Regions from separate parts of the Brevibacillus sp. FW306-2-1A-C05A genome, predicted to be linked through region 2. Evidence: predicted binding sites of a transcription regulator. Region 2 holds the regulator's gene; the other holds the start of a gene.
What was found. The regulator Rex, encoded in region 2, represses fermentation and respiration genes when NADH is low (regulators of the CRP and FNR family bind a similar motif). The targets are predictions, from matches to a motif close to TTGTGAAATATTTCACAA.

Region 1 (9,403 bases), on a different contig from region 2:
CATGATGACGATGACTCCACTGGTTCTGGGCAAACAGGCAGCTTCGCGCGAGGCTGTCTAGGCGGAGACGGTGGATATGGCATAGGCATGGGCGGATGCATCGGTTGCAGCGGATACAGCGGCATTGGAAGCGGCATCGGACGTATCGGCGGCATTCCGAACGGGATCATCCCCGGGAATGGCGGCATCATCTGCCACGGGCTGACAAACGGCCTGTAGGGAAACATCGGCTGTCCCGGGCCTGGACCTGGGAACGGCCTTTGCCATGGCCCTGGCCCCATCTGCTCCGGACTGACCAGTTGTCTTCCCGGCTGCTGCGGCATAGGCATTCTCGGAGCCGCGCACGGCGGGCAAGGTCGCACAGGCGGGCATGGCCGAAGCTTTGGCGCAGGCGGCAGCGGGTGCACTTGCTGCTGCGGCGGTCTCGGTGGCATCGGCATCGGGCGTACCTGCTGTGGCGGCATTGGCTGCAGAGGGCGCACCTGTGTCGGAGGCATCGGCGAAAACGGCCTCACCTGGCCTGGTGGGATGTTTGGCTGAGCCTGAACAGGCGGGCATGGCGGACACTGGATCGCAGGCGGTGTCTGCGGCTGAAGCGGCCTGATCTGTGTAGGCGGCAGCGGCGGTACGTTCGGCATCGCGATGTTCGGCGGGCTGGGAGGCTGGTAAATATACGGGCTTACTTGCGTTGGCTGCACGGGCGGAACGACAGGCCGGGCTGGCGTCGTTGGCACTGGCGGCCTCTGCGGCTCTAGGTTGATGTTCGGTCCGGGTGGCTTTGGCGGAACGACCCTCTCCGGCAGCGGTGCAGGCGTTGGCGTTGGCCGGATCGTCTCTGGCGACACAGACGGGGTTGGCGAAGCCGGGGGCCTTTCCTTCGCTGGCGGCGTAAACGGAATCTCCGGACTCACTCTTGGCTTGGATTCCGATTCAATCCGCACCTCTTCCTCTTGTTCTTCCGGCTCGATCGGACGCCGCTCAATCTGCAGCGGAACTTCCTCCGACTCAGGCTCGGTAATCGGCCGTTCTTTTACATATGGAGCCGCCTCGCTCATCGGGTGAGGCGTTGTTCGTGGCTGTGGTCTGACAGGAACGCGCTTTGCCGGAATTTTGATTCTCGCTCCGGGATAGAGCGTGTCGGGAGTTTTGATCTGGCTGTTTAAGCGCAGCAGTTCCTTGTAATCGACGCCGTATTTTTTGGCGATCTTCCACATGCTCTCGCCTTTTTGTACGATGTGAATCCTCAATGTTTCTCCTCCCTTGCGTAAAAACTCCCTACCATGGTATGCACCCATGGGCGTTTTGCTCCTTTACGCCTTGGCTTTCTTGAACGGGGGAGAAAAAAGAAAAAAGCCAATTTCTAAAAATTGGCTTTTTGCATATAAAACGGATACGTTCCAAGCTGGCGCACCTGACAGCCGATCGCTTCAATCTCGGCAAAGGCTCCCGGCAGCAGGACATCATCCATTTTTTGCTCGATATCAATGACAAAATAGTAGCTTCCCAATGCTTTTTTCGTCGGGCGGGATTCAATCCGCGACAAGTTGACTTTTCTCCAGGCAAACGCCGCCAGCACCTGGTACAGCGCCCCCGGGAAGTCTTCCGGCAGCGTGACGAGAATCGTCGTCTTTTCGCGCGCAGACGCCGGCAGCGCAAGCGGTTCCTGGCCGACGAGCACAAAGCGGGTGTAGTTATTCGAATAATCTTGAATTTGCTCGCGTGCGAATTCCAGCGGATAAATCTCCACATTCAGCCTGGTGCCGACAGCAGCCCACGGCTCTTCGGGATGCTCGCTCACGGTTTTCGCTGCCAGCGCCGTGCTGTTCACGTACTCGATCTGGGCGTGCGGCAAGTTTTCGCGCAAAAAGTTGTGGCTTTGCGCGATCGCCTGCGGATGCGACAAAACTTTCGTAATCGCAGACAAAGGCAGCGGCTGCTCCCTTTTTGCCACCAGCAAGTTTTGCGTAATCGGCAGCGCCAGCTCGGCCATAATCGGCAAGTCGACTTCGTGAATGAGCCAATCCAGGGTGGAGTTGACGGTTCCTTCGATGGAATTTTCCATCGGCACAACCCCGAATGCCACTTTCTTGTTGGAAACGGCGTTCAGCACATCAATAATGCTCGGGTACGGAACGAGCGAGATCGGCTGGTCTTGCGTCAAAGACCGGGCCGCCTCTTCCGTGAACGTTCCGCGAGGTCCGAGAAAAGCGAGTTTCTTCTCCATGGCGTTCTCCTATCCAACTATGCTCTATCTCTGATGGATTTCTACTTGTACGCCATTTTCGTCCGGCTGCAAAATCATGACACGGTAAGTAATGCCGTGCCCTTTCATCACGCTGTCCACGAATGCGCGCAGTCGTCCCTCCTCTTCTGCGGTAGAAAAGAAGCAAAGAATCGTCGGACCCGCGCCGCTCAAGGCAGCGCCTACGGCACCGTGCTCAGTCGCTTTGTCCAGGATTTCGTTCAAGCCAGGTACAAGTTTAGCGCGATACGGCTGGTGCAGCCGATCTGACATAGCCCGTCCCATCAGGTCGAGTCTGCCTTGTGCCAATGCGGCAACGAGCAAACTGCTATGTCCCACATTATATACAACATCTTCCTTGCTGTACACCTGCGGCAAAACGTTGCGCGCCTTTTGCGTCTCCAGCATGAAATCCGGGATGACGACGAGCGTTTGCAACCCGGCGGGAGGGGCGAAGCGAACATACGGGACGGGCTCCCCCGCTTTTTCCGGCATGGTCGCCACGATGATGCCGCCAAACATCGAGGCTCCCACATTGTCGGGGTGTCCCTCCATCGCTGTTGCCCGTGCGAACAGCTCTTCGCGGGTAAATGGCTCCCCGGCAAGCTGATTCGCCGCCACCAGCGCGCCGACAATCGCCGCGGCACTGCTGCCCAGCCCGCGCGTCAAGGGAGCGTCGCTCGAAGCCCGTATCGCCAGCTCCGGAACTGCCAGCCCGGCTTCTGCAAACAAGCCCGCGGCTACTTGATACAACAGATTGCTTTTGTCTGCTGGCGTCCCTTCCAGCTCTTTTCCAACCAGCTCGACGGTTGTCCGCTCGCTTACTTCCATTTCCACTACCGAATACAGTTGAAAAGCCATTCCCAAAGCATCGAAGCCCGGCCCCAGATTGGCTGTGCTTGCGGGAATCGTTACTTTTACGCGCTGCTCGCTCATGACACGACTTCGCTTTCGCTCTGGCGAACCAGTTGCATGACGGCTTCATGTGTCGCAGGCACCGAGCGCGGCTCCTCGCCTACGAGCTTCAGGGCGATGTTCGGGTCTTTCAGGCCATTTCCGGTCAAAACGCAAGCAACCTTGACGCCCTGTGGAAGCTTTCCGGCCTGATGCAGCTTGATGATGCCCGCCAGCGATGCGGCAGATGCCGGTTCGCAGAAGACGCCTTCGTTTTTCGCCAAAAGCTGGTACGCCTGCATGATCTCTTCGTCCGTCACGCTGTCGACGAGTCCGTTCGATTCGGCGATCGCGTTCAGAGCGCCATCCTTGCTCGCAGGGTTGCCGATGCGGATTGCTGTTGCGATCGTCTCCGGATTGGGTACAGGCTGTCCGAGCACGAGAGGCGCCGCTCCCGCTGCCTGGAAGCCGTACATGTGCGGCAAGCGGCTGGATTTGCCCGCTTCCTTGTACTCTTTGAAGCCTTTCCAGTAGGCGGTGATGTTTCCGGCGTTGCCCACGGGAATCGCCAAAATGTCCGGTGCGTCAGCCAAGGCGTCGCACACTTCGAACGCTCCAGTCTTTTGCCCTTCGATCCGGTACGGGTTGACGGAATTGACGAGCGTAATCGGCTCTTTCGCCGTAATTTCGCGCACGATGTTCAGTGCCTCGTCGAAGTTGCCGTCGATGGCGATCACTTCCGCGCCATACGCGATCGCTTGCGCCAGCTTGCCGAGGGCGATGTTGCCGCTCGGAATCAACACGATGCAGCGCAAGCCGGAGCGCGCGGCGTAAGCAGCGGCAGCAGCCGACGTGTTGCCGGTGGAAGCGCACATGATCGTTTTGCTGCCTTCCTCTACTGCCTTGGCGACAGCCATCACCATGCCCCTGTCCTTGAACGAGCCTGTCGGGTTCAGCCCCTCGTACTTCACGTATAGCTCGACGCCGAGCTGTTTGGACAGGTTTGGCGCGTGAATCAACGGTGTATTTCCTTCGTGCAGGCTGATGAGCGGTGTCTTGTCCGTAACCGGAAGAAACTCCCGATAGCGTGCGATGATGCCAGATTGTCGATCCGAACTCATTATTTGTCTCCCCCTTCTACCCGGTAGCAGCTTTCAATCTTGGACACGATGTCCATTTGTTCCATGTAGGCAATGACTCCGTCCATGTCGCTTTTCGAGGACAGGTGCGTCACCATGATGATTTCCGCCTCGCCGCCATTGTTGTACGGCTGCTGGATGACTTGCTCCAGGGAAATGTTTTTGTCAGCCAAAAGCTGGGTGATCTGCGCCAAAACGCCGCGCTTGTCTGTCACTACGATCCGCAGGAAGTATTTGGACAGCTTTTCGCTGTCGTCCTTGAGAATTTTTTCTTTGTACGGAGCGACCATTCCGCGTCCGTTTACCCCGAGCTTTCTGTTTTTCACAACGGTAACGAGGTCGGACACGACTGCGGTCGCAGTCGGAAGCTCGCCCGCGCCCGGCCCATAGAACATCGTCTCGCCAACCGCTTCGCCGTGAACGTACACTGCGTTGAACACGCCGTTGACGGAAGCCAGCGGATGCGATTTTGGCACCATTGTCGGCTGCACGCTCACCTCGATCGCTTCCCCATCGCGTCTCGCCAGGCCCAGCAGCTTGATCTCATAGCCCAGTTGCTTGCCGTAGGCGATGTCCTCTTTGCTCACTTTGCTGATTCCTTTGACGTCCACGTCTTCGAGCTTCATCGGTACGCGGAAGCCGAGCGTCGCCAGAATCGCCATTTTGCGGGCCGCGTCGAAGCCTTCCACGTCAGAGGTAGGATTCGCCTCCGCATATCCCAACGCTTGCGCCTCCTTCAAAACGTCGCTGTAGTCTGCCCCCTCCTGGCTCATTTTGGTCAAAATGTAGTTGGTCGTCCCGTTGACGATGCCCATCATTTTGGTGATGCGGTCAGAGGAGAAGCCTTCCACCAGCGCGCGCAAGATCGGAATGCCGCCTGCCACGCTCGCTTCGTAAAACACGTCGCAGCCTTTTTCCTGCGCCTTGTTCAAAATTTCAGCGCCGTGCAGCGCCATCAAGTCTTTGTTGGCTGTCACCACATGCTTGCCGCGCTCCAGTGCTGCGAGAATGTACTCCTTCGCCGGATGGATGCCACCGATGACCTCGACGATCACCTCAATGTCCGGATCATCCAGAAGCTCAGCAGGTTCTGTCGTCAGCAGATTATCCATGGAACTGATATTGCGGGATTTCTCGGCGTCCTGCACGAGAATTTTCGTAATCTCAATCCCCAGTCCCGTCTGCTTTTGCAAGTCGTCCTGATGCGCCTGGATGATGCGGACAACCCCTGTCCCTACTGTGCCAAACCCCATTAACCCCAGCTTGATGCTTTGCTTCTCCATTGTTTCTCTCCTCCTACCCTTCTTTTACCCTCTGCCGACGATCATCGCTTTGCGAACGCCGGGGATTTCTTGCAAGCTTTCCAGAAATTCCGTGCTGGATACGCGCAGGTTGGCCATATCGACAGACATGGAAATGTTGGCAATCCCTTGCAGCGGAATCGTCTGGTTGATCGTCAGCACGTTCCCGCCTTGTTCTGCTACGTACGTGAGCACCTTGGACAAATAACCGGACATGTGCTCCAGCGAAAACGTGATCGTCATGATCTTTTCGCTCATCATGGCATTGAAGGGAAAGATACCGTCCTTGTATTTGTAAAAAGCACTTCGGCTCAGTCCCACCCGCTCCACTGCCTCATTCACGGTGTCCACTTCGCCGGATTCCAGCATCTTTTTCGCTTCGATCGTCTTCACGATAGATTCTGGTAAGATGTCAGATCGTATCAAGTAGAACTTCTCTTCCCGTTTCACCGTCGTGTCCTCCTGAGAAAAACAGTTGTTTCTTCATAGAGGACATTATAACGGATACCGTCCGCTGTGACAATCCTTGAACGCCAATTTTTTTCACCCAACCTGATTCGGTTCACTCGGGTTACATGAGCTTGGCGCGCTTCGCGCAAACTAAAAGCGGTTGAGGAAGAGGAGGTGAAAGACAGATGGCAGGACGCGGAAAGTCGGACAAATCAGAGCGCCGCAACAATCACCCGGCCGGGAAGCCGAGCAGCCTGGATCAGTTTGGCGCTGATCTGCGCGGCAAAAAAATGGCGCAATCCCCGAACATCGTCGAAGATCCGAGCGGCAACAAATAAGTCCGCCAGAGTGATCTGCACCTTTGCTCGCTGAAATAGGAAAAACCCGGGATGCCAGATCCCGGGTTTTGTGCGTGTTACTCGTATGAATTAGTAGGCCAGCGAGGACAGGCCGTTGATATGAGTCAGGTAGCGCACGTTGCTCGCTTCCTTCATCAAGGTAGCTGGCAAGCCTTTCAGCTTCAGTTGGCTTGCGCCGATGGTGCCGATGGCGTCTTTGCGGCCCAGGCTGCCCAGCGTACCGGAGAATACCGGCTTGAACGTGTCCATTTTGGAGCCGTTGAAGTGCGCGAACAGGTTGTAGCCCACCACTTCGCCCATTTGCCATGCCAGTTGCGCAGTCGGCGGGTATGGACGGCCTTCTGGTCCCATCACGACCGCGCTGTCGCCTGCGAGGAATACTTCTGGGTGAGAAGTGGATTGCAAGTATTCGGTAACGGTTGCACGGCCGCGATTTACTTCAATGCCGCACTCCGCCACTACGCGATTGCCTTGCACGCCGCCTGTCCAAACCATTGTTTTGGTTTCGATGGTGTTGCCGTCTTTTAAGCATACCGTCGTTTCTTTCATTTCAGTTACCGGAACGCCCGTCAGGAACTGAACGCCGCGTTTTTCCAGGCTTGTTTTCGCACGCTCTACCAGGTCAGGGGCAAAGCCTGCGAGGATGGATGGTCCTGCTTCTACACAGTAGATGGACAGGTCTGCAAAATCTACGCCGTATTTGCGGCACAGGTTCGGCAGCATGTCGGCGAACTCGCCAACCAGCTCGATCCCGGTCAGGCCGCCACCGCCAACCACGAAGGTGGCATCTGCCTTGTTTTTGCTCTTGCTGTACTCTGCTACGCGCTCTTCGAGGTGCGCGCGCAGACGGTTTGCTTCCTCTACCGATTTCAGCGTGAAGCTGTACTCTTGCAGGCCAGGAATGCCGAAGAATGCCGTCTCGCTGCCCAGCGCGATTACCAGTGCATCGTATTTGATAGACTCGCCGCTCGCCAGCGTCACACGCTGCGATTCGAGGCCGATTTTTTCCACAGTATCAATCACGAGGTTGATATCTTTGCCGCGCAGCAGTCTTTCCAGTGGCAGCGCCACGTTTTGCTCAGACAGGTTTCCTACTGCCAAGCGGTGCAGCTCCGTGATGATTTGGTGCGTAGGGAAACGGTTCACAACCGTGATCGTCGCTTCTTCAGCCGTCATGTGTTTACGTGCAGTCAAAGCGGACAGCAATCCGCCGTAGCCGCCGCCCAAAATGAGAATATGCTTCGCCATGCCCAATCCTCCGTCCTTGTCTCTCGTAGGTTATCGTAATTAGCGTTTTTGCTGCTGGCGCTCTGCCAAAACTTCCAGGAATGCCTGGGCGAAACGCAATGTTTTTTGTACTTGCGGGTCTTTCAGCATTTTGAGCATGCCAAACAAACCGATAGTGGATTCCTCCGCGTGCGCGCGGTCGTTTGCTTCGATCGCCGCTTGTGCGATGCCTTTTGCCTTGTCAGAGATCGGCTTGACGAACTCTTCCACGCCGCCCTTGATGTCTTCGATGAGCACTTGGTCGTTGGCTACGGTTTGTACCAGGTCGTACGTTTTGGTGAGGATGGTTGTCATCTCGGCCAGCTTCGGCAAGTTTGCCACCAACACATTCAGGGATTCTTGAATTTCTGGCTTCATCAACTGATCGAGTACATCCATTTGCTGCTCAGGTGCCAGGGTAGCGGTGCTTGCTACTTCCGCCTGAGCTTGTTGCGTGGTTGTTTGAGACATAGAAAAACGTCCTCCTTTGCTTTGGAATAGAGGCCTTCTTTCTCGATGCCTGTTCATACGAGTAACGGCCGCCATTCTCCCAAAATACCGAAAAGCCTATGTGCTTGTAATATTTTTCACAAACTGAAGCAACACAACAGCGTAGAATAATCAAAAGTGCAAGATTTCACAAAGTGATATTCAGGAAAGCGTACAAAACAAATCCACCAGGTGAACAGGCTCGATTCAGAACTCTATGTACTCTACTATATACCTTCTTCGCGGGAACAGCAAAGGAAAAAAAACCGCTTCCTCAGGAAGAAGCGGCAGACGTGAGTTTTTTATAGTAATCTTTGATGAGTTGGTGATGCTTTTCATTGATATCCGTAAAAATCAACTCGATCACGGTTTGCTTGTCGTCGAAAGTTTTCTCCACGATTTTTGCCATCATGACGATTTCCTGGCCAGTCGACGGAACTGTGAACGAGAGGTGGAGAAACTCTCCCTTTGCCACGTAGCCTTCTGTGCCGAGAATAAGCCGTGTGGGGGAAAGCTTCAGCAGCACAGCCTCTCCTTTTTCCTCGATCGGCCTTGCCCCCATCACCTTGTACGGGACGCGGATGTCGATTCCCGGGGAGATGGGCTCCTGCTTGCGGCCTGCCACAATCTCGACGCCGACGCTGACCGGAACCATCGCCAACAGCTTGATTGGCCAGACCGTTTCTTCTGAAATGACTTCCAGATCAATCGTGTTAATAGCCGCATCCGATTCCCACCGAACACGTACCGTTGATCCGAGCAGTTCGGTCCTTGCTTCGGCCTTCATCTCAAGAGAGACAACGAGATAACTGCTTTTGACATGCTCTACCATTACTTGAATGGGCGCTTTGACCTGTCTTGAGATCATCATCGGCAAAGAAGCACCGCGTTGGAGGCGTTTGTCCGCCATGAAAGGGGTAAGGGATGGGATATCAATCATTTTTGTTTGTCACTCCACAAAGTCAAACTCTAATTTGCCAATCCGAACGGTATCCCCGTCTTTTGCGCCGTGCTTGCGCAATGCCTCGTCCACGCCCATGCTGCGCATCTGTCTTGCGAAGCGCTGAGCGGCGTCATAGCTGTTGAGGTTCGTCATGCGCACCAGCTTCTCGATTTTCTCGCCGCTGACCACGAACACATCGTTGTCGCGGGTAATCTCGAATGGCTCCGGCTCTTTTTCCGCCCGGAACACCACGCGCTCTTCCACTTCTACAACTTCCTCGACCGTCGGCTTGTCCGGAATCGTCGAGAGCATGTCGCCTA
Region 2 (9,403 bases):
GTCCGATTTTCCGGCGCCCGGCAAAGAAAACGATCAGGCGTATCTCGATGCGATTGTCCAGGGCTGTGTCGATATCGTCGTGGCGTCGAAGGGCAGAACGTTGATCCTGTTCACGTCGCACTCGATGCTGCAGCTGGTGTACCAGGCCATGAAGGAGCGGCTGGCCGAGGAGGCAGAGCCGTACACGCTGTTCGGACACGGCATCGACAGCAACAACCGCAGCAAGCTGGTGCGCCTGTTTCGGACGATGGAGAGAAGCGTGCTCCTTGGGACGAGCAGCTTTTGGGAAGGCGTGGACATCCAGGGCGAGTGGCTGAGCAGTCTGGTCATCGTACGGCTGCCGTTTACGCCGCCGAATCACCCTGTCTACCAGGGACGCGCCGAATCGCTCAAGGCCGAGGGGAAAAACGCGTTTATGTCGCTGTCGCTGCCGCAGGCTGTCATTTTGTTCAAGCAAGGGGTCGGAAGGTTGATCCGTCACCATTTGGACCGCGGCGTCGTGGTCGTGTTCGATACGCGTGTCGTCGAATCGCGCTACGGCCGTTCGTTTTTGCAATCGCTCCCGCCGTTCCAGGTCGAAACCGGCTCCTGGGCGACGCTGCGTGAGCGGATTGCGCCGTTCCTTAGTATGCAATCCTTGTCAGATTCATAAAATGAAGCAATAGTCTAGCAGGGATTTAGGTGATAAAATAAATGTTATGGAAAAAAAAGCGGGCCTGGCTGCTGCTCGTCACGTGTGTGGCTTTGCTGTGCTCGTGCTCGATCGACAACCATTTGCAGGAAGCCGTGAAGGTAGACGACCCGTTTGCTACCGAGCGCGTGGAGGAGTTTACGGGTCTTGTCATTACGTATTGGGCGCTTCCTCATGGCGAAAGCACGCTGGTGCGGATGCCGGGCGGAAAAACGATGCTGATTGATACAGGCAGCGCGGAGGATTGGAGCACGTTGTCCGCGCATCTGTCTGCCGCGAAGGTGACGCGCCTCGACTATCTCGTTTTGACGAACGATCAGCCCGAGTATGCAGGAGGATACCCTTTTTTAAGCCAGCAAATCATCATCGACTCGGTCATTTTGCCCAAGCTGATTTCGCCCTCGATCCGCCAGTTCGTCCCGCTCCACAAGGTTCCGAAGCAGAAAGAGCTGGAGGAAAATCAGGAGCTCATTCTCGATACCGACGTCACGCTGGAGGCTTTGTTGCCGAGCGAACCGCTGTTTTTGTCTCCGCAAAACAATTCGCTCGTCTTTTTGCTCAAGCACGGCCAATTGCGGTTTTTGTTTGCGAGCGGGATCAACGAAAAAGCCGAGGAACGCCTGATTGAGCGCCATCCGGACCAGCTCAAGGCGGAAGTGCTCAAGGTCGGCGACCAGGGGAGCAATCAAGGCACCTCTCAGCCGTTTCTGACGCGGGTCGACCCCCAGATTGCGGTCATCCAGACAGGCAAGGAGCGCGGCGAGGTCGGCCAGTCCGAGGTGCTGGAGCGGTTGGGCGAATCGTGGGCGGAGACGTATGTAACAGGCAGGGACGGCTCGATCGTCATTTTGTCCAATGGGAAAGATTACAGGGTATTCAAGCAAAAGAAATAGGGGGAAGACCGAACGTGGCTAAACACGAAAAGATTTCGGAAGCGGTCGTCCGCCGTTTGCCGATTTATCTGCGTTACCTCAGCTATTTGCAGCAAAACGAGGTGACCACTGTTTCCTCCCAGCAAATGGGCAAAAATTTGGATGTGAATCCAGCCCAAATCCGAAAAGACCTGGCTACCTTCGGCGATTTCGGGAAAAAAGGGATTGGCTACGACGTCAATTACCTGGTGGAAAAAATACGGCAGATTTTGAAGCTGACAGAGGAAGTTCGCGTCGCTCTGGTAGGAGCAGGCCATTTGGGGCATGCGATCAGCAACTACAACGCTTATTTAAAAGATAACATGCGGATTGCGGCCATTTTTGACAACGATCCCGGCAAGCTGGGAAAAGTAGTGGCGGGTATCCCGATCCAGCCCTTGCACGAGCTGGCGGACACGATCGCAGCAAAAGAGATCAAGTTGGCGATCATTACCGTCCCTGCGCCGGCAGCGCAATCCGTATGTGATCTGTTGATTCAAGCGGGTATCAAGGGAATCTTGAATTTTGCTCCTACGACAATTCGCGCGAAAAAAGATGTGCGCATTCACTATGCGGATGTGACATCCAATTTGCAGAGCCTGGCCTATTACTTAACGTAAGAATGGAGTGTAACCATGAAAAAAACTATCCTCATCCACGCAACAGTGATTACGGTAAACGAGCAAAATGAAGTGATCCACGACGGAGCCGTCGCTTTCGAGGGCGACAAGATCACGTATGTAGGACCGACGCCTGAGGATCTTTCCGACGCCGGCTACGATGAAGTCATCGACCAAAAAGGCGACTTCATCCTGCCAGGTCTGATTAATACGCACGGACACGCGGGCATGTCGCTTCTGCGCGGCTATGCCGACGATTTACCGCTGCAGCAGTGGCTGGAAGAAAAAATGTGGCCGCTGGAAGCGCAATTTACCGCCGATTCCGTCAAATGGGGCACGCAACTGTCGCTGATCGAAATGATCCGCACAGGGACCACTACGTTCGTGGATATGTACGATCACATGGATGAGGTAGCCAAGGCTGTCGAGGCGTCCGGCATGCGCGCTCGCCTGTGCCGCGGCATGATCGGCCTGTGCTCCGAGGAAGAGCGACAAACCAAGCTGCGCGACGCGACTGCGTTTGCCAAAGAATGGCACAACCAGGCAGACGGCCGCATCACCGTCATGATGGCGCCGCATGCGCCGTACACGTGCTCGCCTGCGTTCATTACGCAAATTATCGAAAAAGCGGACGAGCTGTCCTTGCCGCTACACATTCATATGTCCGAAACTGCCTGGGAAGTCGGGCAAAACGAGAAAGACTACGGCCTGCGTCCAGTCGCTCACCTGGAGAAGCTTGGCATGTTCAACCGTCCTACGCTGGTTGCGCACGCCGTACATTTGACGGATGAAGAGATTGACATTTTGGCAAACTATCAAGTGAAAGTTTCCCATAACGTCGTGAGCAACCTGAAACTGGCGAGCGGGGTTGCGCCTGTGCCAAAAATGCTGGCAAAAGGCGTGAGCGTCTCGCTTGGCACAGACAGCTCGGCGAGCAACAACAACCTCAACCTGTTTGAAGAACTGAAGCTCGCGGCGATTTTGCACAAAGGTGTAAACAACGATCCGGTTGCGGTGCCAGCCGAGGAAGCGCTGCGCATGGCGACACGCTACGGCGCAGACGGCGTATTCCAGGCGGACACGCTCGGCAGCATCGAGGTAGGCAAGCAGGCTGACCTGATCGTTCTCGACAGCCATCAAGCCCATTTCCACCCGGCGCATGAGCCGATTTCCCATGTCGTCTATGCCGCAAATGGCCGCGACGTCAAAGATACGATTGTTGCGGGCAAATTTTTGATGCGCAACCACAAGCTGCTCACGATTGACGAGGAGCGGGCGATTTACGAAGCGAACCGCGTGTTCCAGCAGTTGAAACGGTAAAAGGCTCCTGTCTGGTGTGGGACAGGAGTAAGGGAGTGTAGGTGTAGGTAGGGGAATATGGGTACTACATGCCGTGCTCATTTTCGCCACAGCTCTGTCAGGGGATGATGGCGAAAATGCAGTGTGGGTGTGTGCGACAGTTGACGCAATGGAGAAGACAATCCAGCCCAGGAGACGCGGTATTCCTGTAGCAAAAACCCAAGTATGTCAGGAGATGCGTTTTGTTGCGGTGACTTCACGCGCTCACCTCCTTGCGGGTGTATAAGTAGTATGACCGCCCGGCCCCGAGCTATGATTAGCAACTTTTCCGTGTCGTTCTAAAACCTTCCCGTATAGCATAGGCTAGAGACAAAAATGGGACAGGGGGGACGGAGATGTACATCCGGCCCAAAAAGCTGTGGTGGCTTTTCCCGATCTTTCTCGGTCTGTTTGGTCTGGGGATGGCGCTCGGTTCTGCAGGTGAATGGATTCATTCGGCTGCCGGGACAGGGGGCGATCAGGTGTCGGCAGCCAAACAGGAGCCGTATTCGGTGCCGCAGTTGCTTGCGCAATTGACACAGGACGAAGAGCGGGCGTTTCTCGTTTACATGCACGACCAGGCATTGAACGGGCGCTATGTACGCGAGACGTTCAGTCTCGACGGGGAAATCGGGGGGCACAAGCTGGCCATCAGCCGTAACCACGAGCAGCCGGTCTCCGTAAGAATAGACGGACAGGTGCAGGATCACGCTGCCTTGCCCTACGCTTTGTTTACGCCGTATGAACATGCGACGCTGTTGAAAAGTGTGCTGCCATCCGTCTCGCCCCAGCCGATTGCGGATACGTCGGGCAGCGACTGGAGCGGCTATCGCCTGGCGGTGCCGCCGGAAAAGGTGACGTCGCTGCTTTCGATGTGGCTCGGGCCGTCTTTTCCGATCGCTGACATCACGCCTGAGCTGGCGCGCGGGATCAGCATCGAGTACCAGCTATGGTATGAGCCGGATACAGGCACGCTTCGCCAGTTGGAGCTGGAAATGCAAATCAGGACGGCGGCTGGCGTCAAACAGGACCAGCTTCGCTTCCGTTTGTAATGTCAACCGCATAAAGGAGTTAACGGGAACGTGCTAGTGAGAATCATTGTGGGAGCGATCATCGCGCTTTTGGTGACAGGAGCGGGATTCGCCTATCATCTGACTGCTTCCGTAGCAGGAGAGCGCAACCAGTTCGAGGCGACTGTCCGCGAGTGGGTACAGGCGCGGACGACGATCGACGAAATCGAGTCGATCGACGAATACCGCGGGACGGAGAGTTACGCGGTCGTCATCGGCAAAAACAACGCCGGTACGCCTGTCGTCGCCTGGATGACTGCGGAAAAAGTAGCGTTTGATCGAATGGATCTCGCTGTGCCGCGCAAAAATGTCGAGGAAGCAGTAAGCAAGGCGTTTCCGCAATCAGAGATAACGCATATCGTCCCCGGACTTGAAAAGGACAAGAAATTTTGGGAAGTCACGGTAAAAGACGCAAACGGCCGCTACCACTACTTGCACTACGATTTGTTCAGTGGGGCTTTGCTCGCTTCTTACGTATTGTCGCCTACATGATCGCTTCATAAAAAGAACGGAGGACAGGTCTTTTCCGCTGAGGAAAAGGCCTGTTTGGCATGCGATCCAACATCTGTATAAAAAATTGATATACCCATGTGATATACTGGTTTTGTTGACAAGAGAGAACAACGAGAACGCGATATGGGGGGAGTAGCAGTGCAGTTGAAAAAAAGTGCGATCGGATTGTCCTTGCTGGCGACACTTGCTCTCCTGTTCGGAGGCTGGTTCTTGTATCAGAAGATAGAGATTGAGGAGCCTATCCGCGCAGAAATCGGTCAGATGCAATCCGCCACCTTGGGCCATTTCCATGTGAGCAAAGACAAAATTCAAATAGATTTGAAAGTAACCAATCCAGAGACGTTTCCGGCGGAGTACCGCAACCTCGTTGCCAAAACGGAAAAGATTGCAGGCAACAAGCAGGTCGCGATCGTAGTCGCGAACCAGTCCGAAGCGATGACAGACATTTGGAAAAGCGGCCAGTTTGTGTTCACGGAAGCGATGGACTTGCACCAATACAGCCGCATCCCTTCTCTGATCGAGGAGTGGAAACAGGCGAACAAGCTGGATGAAGCGTCTGCTTTGATGGATGATGCAAACATTTACGTTTACTTGAAAAAAGGAACGGAAGATTTCTACACGATCATTCCCCGTTCCGAGGCAAAAGAGGTGACGGCACGTGGGTAAAGAGCTGCTGATCGGCGTCGTTCCTGCGGTGTTGGTTTTTCTCGTGTTTCTAGGAGTGAACATTACGCCCTTTGTGCTGTTCGCCGCTGTGCTGGGCGCGATTTACTTCCTCGTCGTTCGCCAGCAAAGCGGACAGGGAGGCAATGTCGCGCTCGGCGGCAAACGAAAGCAGAACAAGCACGAAATTCCGAAGTCGGACGTGCAGTTTGCCGACATCGGCGGACAGGAGCGGGCCAAAAAAGAGCTGAAGGAATCGCTTGACTTTCTCGTGTACAAAGACAAGATCGAGCAGTACGGCATTCGCCCGATCAAAGGCGTGCTGTTGACCGGGCCTCCCGGTACAGGGAAAACATTGATGGCAAAAGCGGCAGCGAACTACACCAACTCGGCGTTCGTGGCGGCTTCCGGCTCCCAGTTCGTGGAGATGTACGTAGGGGTCGGGGCGCAGCGCGTGCGCGAGCTGTTTAAAGAAGCGAAGACGATGGCGGAGAAAAATGGACAGGACAGCGCGATTATTTTTATCGACGAGATTGATGTCGTCGGGGGAAAACGGGATGGTCAGCAGCAGCGGGAGTACGACCAGACCTTGAACCAGCTTTTGACCGAGATGGACGGGGTGGCGACGAGTGACAAGCCGCGCATTCTGGTCATGGCTGCGACGAACCGCAAAGACATGCTCGATGCAGCGCTGCTTCGACCAGGCCGTTTTGACCGTCACATTACCGTAGATTTGCCTGACAAGCCTGCACGCGAGCAGATTTTGACCATTCATACGGCGAACAAGCCGCTTGGACCAGATGTCGTTTTAGAAAAAGTGGCGCAAGAGACGTTCGGCTTCTCCGGTGCGCAACTGGAAAGCGTCGCGAACGAGGCAGCGATTTACGCTATGCGCGACAAAAGCGACAAGATCATGGCGAAGCATTTTGCCTACGCCGTAGACAAGGTCATGCTCGGCGAAAAAGTCGACCGCCAGGCTTCCGAGGAAGAGAAAAAGCGGGTAGCGCTGCACGAGCTGGGCCACGCGATCGTGAGCGAAGTGGTGCGCCCAGGCTCAGTCTCGCAAGTCACGCTGAGCCCGCGCGGCAAGGCGCTCGGCTACGTCCGGCAAAATCCGATGGAAGACCGCTATCTGTACACCAGAGAAGCGTTGGAAAAACAGATCATGGTCAGTCTGGCCGGAGCGGTTGCAGAAGAAATCTACTACGGCGGACGCAGTACCGGCTCCAAAAACGACTTCGAACAAGCGCTGGGCATGGCGCAGGAAATCGTTTCGAGCGGGATGTCCGACCTCGGGATCGTGCATTTGCAGTACGTCGACAAAAACCGGATTCACGACGAAGTGGATCGGCTGCTCTCCCGTCTGCTGGAGGATACGCGCAGCCTGCTCAGACAGTATGACGCTGTTTTCCAGACAGGTCTGGGCACGCTGATGGAAACGGAAGTCCTGCAAGGCGATGAGTTTAGAGCCCTTTTGTCCCAGACGAGACAGGAAGCGGCTGTGTCGTAATCAGAGCGTGATGCGTTACCAAAAACCTGCCAGCCAACGATTGCCGTTGGTTTGGCAGGTTTTTTGGCATGCGTGGCGAGCGCGCGTGGGGAAACAAATTTCGCGGAGCGGTGCCAAAAGCCTATGGGGTGAATATGTTACACAATGATACGGGAATGACATCAGGAGGCAAGGAGACTCTATGGCGAATGTGAACCGAAAAAAAACGAGCAAAGGTCTGGGAAAAACATTTCGGCAGACGCTGCATGAAATTCCGCTGATGCAAACTTCTTCTACGGTGGAGCGCGACTGGGTGGCTGATCTGGAACTGGAGCTGGAGCTTTCGGAGAGCGAACCTGTCAACAGCGCGAAGCCAAGCGCCCACGCAGCCAAAAGTCCACTGCAACAGCCGCTGCAGAAAATGCCCAAGCAGGGGGCGTCCTCGAATCAGACGACCTTTTCGAAAATTATCAAGGAGCGCAACGACGACAGGGTACAATCGTTTGTCTACACCGACGACTTGACGGATCAGTCTGTCACCACGGAGAAAATCGCCAATCGAGCTGTCGATTCCTCCAAAACAAACCGGGGACGATTGATACCGCGCTGCTGAAAGATTACGCCGTGGACAGTACCAAGCTTGCGGACAAGAGCGTGACCTCGAACAAAATTGCGCCCGGCGCCGTTTTGGGCGAACATCTGGGGCGCCATGTCATCACGAGCGACAATGTGCAGGACCATTCGATTAGCGGTCAAAAGCTGGTCAACAACAGCATTACTTCCGAGAAGCTCGCTGACAAGACGATTGACTCGATGAAGTTTGCCGAAGCAGCGATCCAGACCAAGCATATCCAGGAGCAGGCGATTACGACAGAGCTGCTCCAGGACCAGTCTGTCACCTCGGATAAAATCAAGATGGGCAGCATTCAGACACGGAACCTCGCCAATTACGTGATTAACTCCGTCAAGCTGGAGGACGGCGCAGTCACGACGGACAAAATTCGCGACGGGGCGGTGACCTCGACCAAGTTGGAGGAAGATGCAGTCGAGTCCCAGCATATTCGCGAAAGGGCTATTTTGCGTCATCATCTGGCGGAGAACAGCGTGGATGGCGACAATATCGCGCTCGGCTGCGTAACGGACCAGCATATCGCCTTTCACGCCATCTACAGCCAGCATCTGCAGTCGGAGGCGGTCACCAGCGACAAAATCAGCCCGTATGCCGTCCTGACCGAGCATCTCGACCATGCGAGCGTCACGTCGGAAAAAGTCGCCAAAGAATCGATTGGCAGCGTACACATTCAGGCTGGCAGCATCCAGACGAGCCACTTGCAGGATGGGCAGGTGACCGCGCGAAAAATCGGGGAGCAGCAGGTCACGACAGGAAAAATCGCTGACAGGGCCGTCACGGTCGATAAATTGGCGAACAGAAGCGTGGGCGACCAGCAGTTGATCGAAGAGAGCGTCAACACGAGGCATTTGGCAGACGGGGCCATCTGCGCGGAAAAAATAGCGCGGCGCTCGATTGAAGAACAGCATTTGACCGATCGCGTCATCGGCAGCAACCATCTGCGGGATTACGCGATTCAACCCCAGCATTTGCACGAGCACGTCGTCACTACCTCGAAGCTTGCGCCGGAGTCCGTCTCGACAGACAAGGTGACCGATCTGAGCATCACCGCCAACAAGCTCGCCGATGCTGCTGTGACTGCCCCCAAACTGGCGAAAGACGCGATCAAGGCGAGGCATCTGGGCAAGGGAGCCGTCACGGGCGAGAAGATCGCGGAAAAAGCGGTGTCGTCCCAGCATCTCGCCAATCAATCCGTGCAGAACGAGCACATCCAGCCGAAAGCGATCTCGAAGGAAAAATTGCAGGAGGGCAGCGTCACCCGCGACAAGCTGGCCGATCACGCTGTCGACGGAAGCAAGCTGGATTTGCATGCGATCACAGGCAAGCATGTAGAAAAGGGCAGCCTGAACGGCGAGCATCTCGCGAAAGGAACGCTGTCTGGCGAACATCTCGCTGCGCAATCCATCGAGGGGCAGCATCTGCAAAAGCACGCTGTCAGCGAGGAAAAGCTGGCCGATCATGCGGTCACGAAAGCGAA

Region 1: the regulator Rex is predicted to act here: its motif matches at 8,227-8,244, upstream of AC3WJN_RS06295 (DUF1641 domain-containing protein).

Annotation. Positions count from the first base shown of each region.
Region 1 is NZ_JBYSWV010000005.1:69,112-78,514, reverse strand. Features, by position in the region: gene AC3WJN_RS06335 (LysM peptidoglycan-binding domain-containing protein) at 1-1,247, opposite strand, end outside; gene pheA (prephenate dehydratase) at 1,361-2,224, opposite strand; gene thrB (homoserine kinase) at 2,249-3,178, opposite strand; gene thrC (threonine synthase) at 3,175-4,257, opposite strand; gene AC3WJN_RS06315 (homoserine dehydrogenase) at 4,257-5,558, opposite strand; gene AC3WJN_RS06310 (ACT domain-containing protein) at 5,583-6,026, opposite strand; gene AC3WJN_RS06305 (hypothetical protein) at 6,212-6,364, shown strand; gene AC3WJN_RS06300 (NAD(P)/FAD-dependent oxidoreductase) at 6,455-7,633, opposite strand; gene AC3WJN_RS06295 (DUF1641 domain-containing protein) at 7,673-8,122, opposite strand; gene AC3WJN_RS06290 (PilZ domain-containing protein) at 8,415-9,080, opposite strand; gene obgE (GTPase ObgE) at 9,090-9,403, opposite strand, start outside.
Region 2 is NZ_JBYSWV010000003.1:178,928-188,330, forward strand. Features, by position in the region: gene dinG (ATP-dependent DNA helicase DinG) at 1-652, shown strand, start outside; gene AC3WJN_RS04930 (ComEC/Rec2 family competence protein) at 694-1,584, shown strand; gene AC3WJN_RS04935 (redox-sensing transcriptional repressor Rex) at 1,599-2,222, shown strand; gene AC3WJN_RS04940 (amidohydrolase) at 2,238-3,542, shown strand; gene AC3WJN_RS04945 (hypothetical protein) at 3,917-4,612, shown strand; gene AC3WJN_RS04950 (cell wall elongation regulator TseB-like domain-containing protein) at 4,643-5,122, shown strand; gene AC3WJN_RS04955 (hypothetical protein) at 5,282-5,809, shown strand; gene AC3WJN_RS04960 (AAA family ATPase) at 5,802-7,316, shown strand; gene AC3WJN_RS04965 (hypothetical protein) at 7,498-7,908, shown strand; gene AC3WJN_RS04970 (WIAG-tail domain) at 7,920-9,403, shown strand, end outside.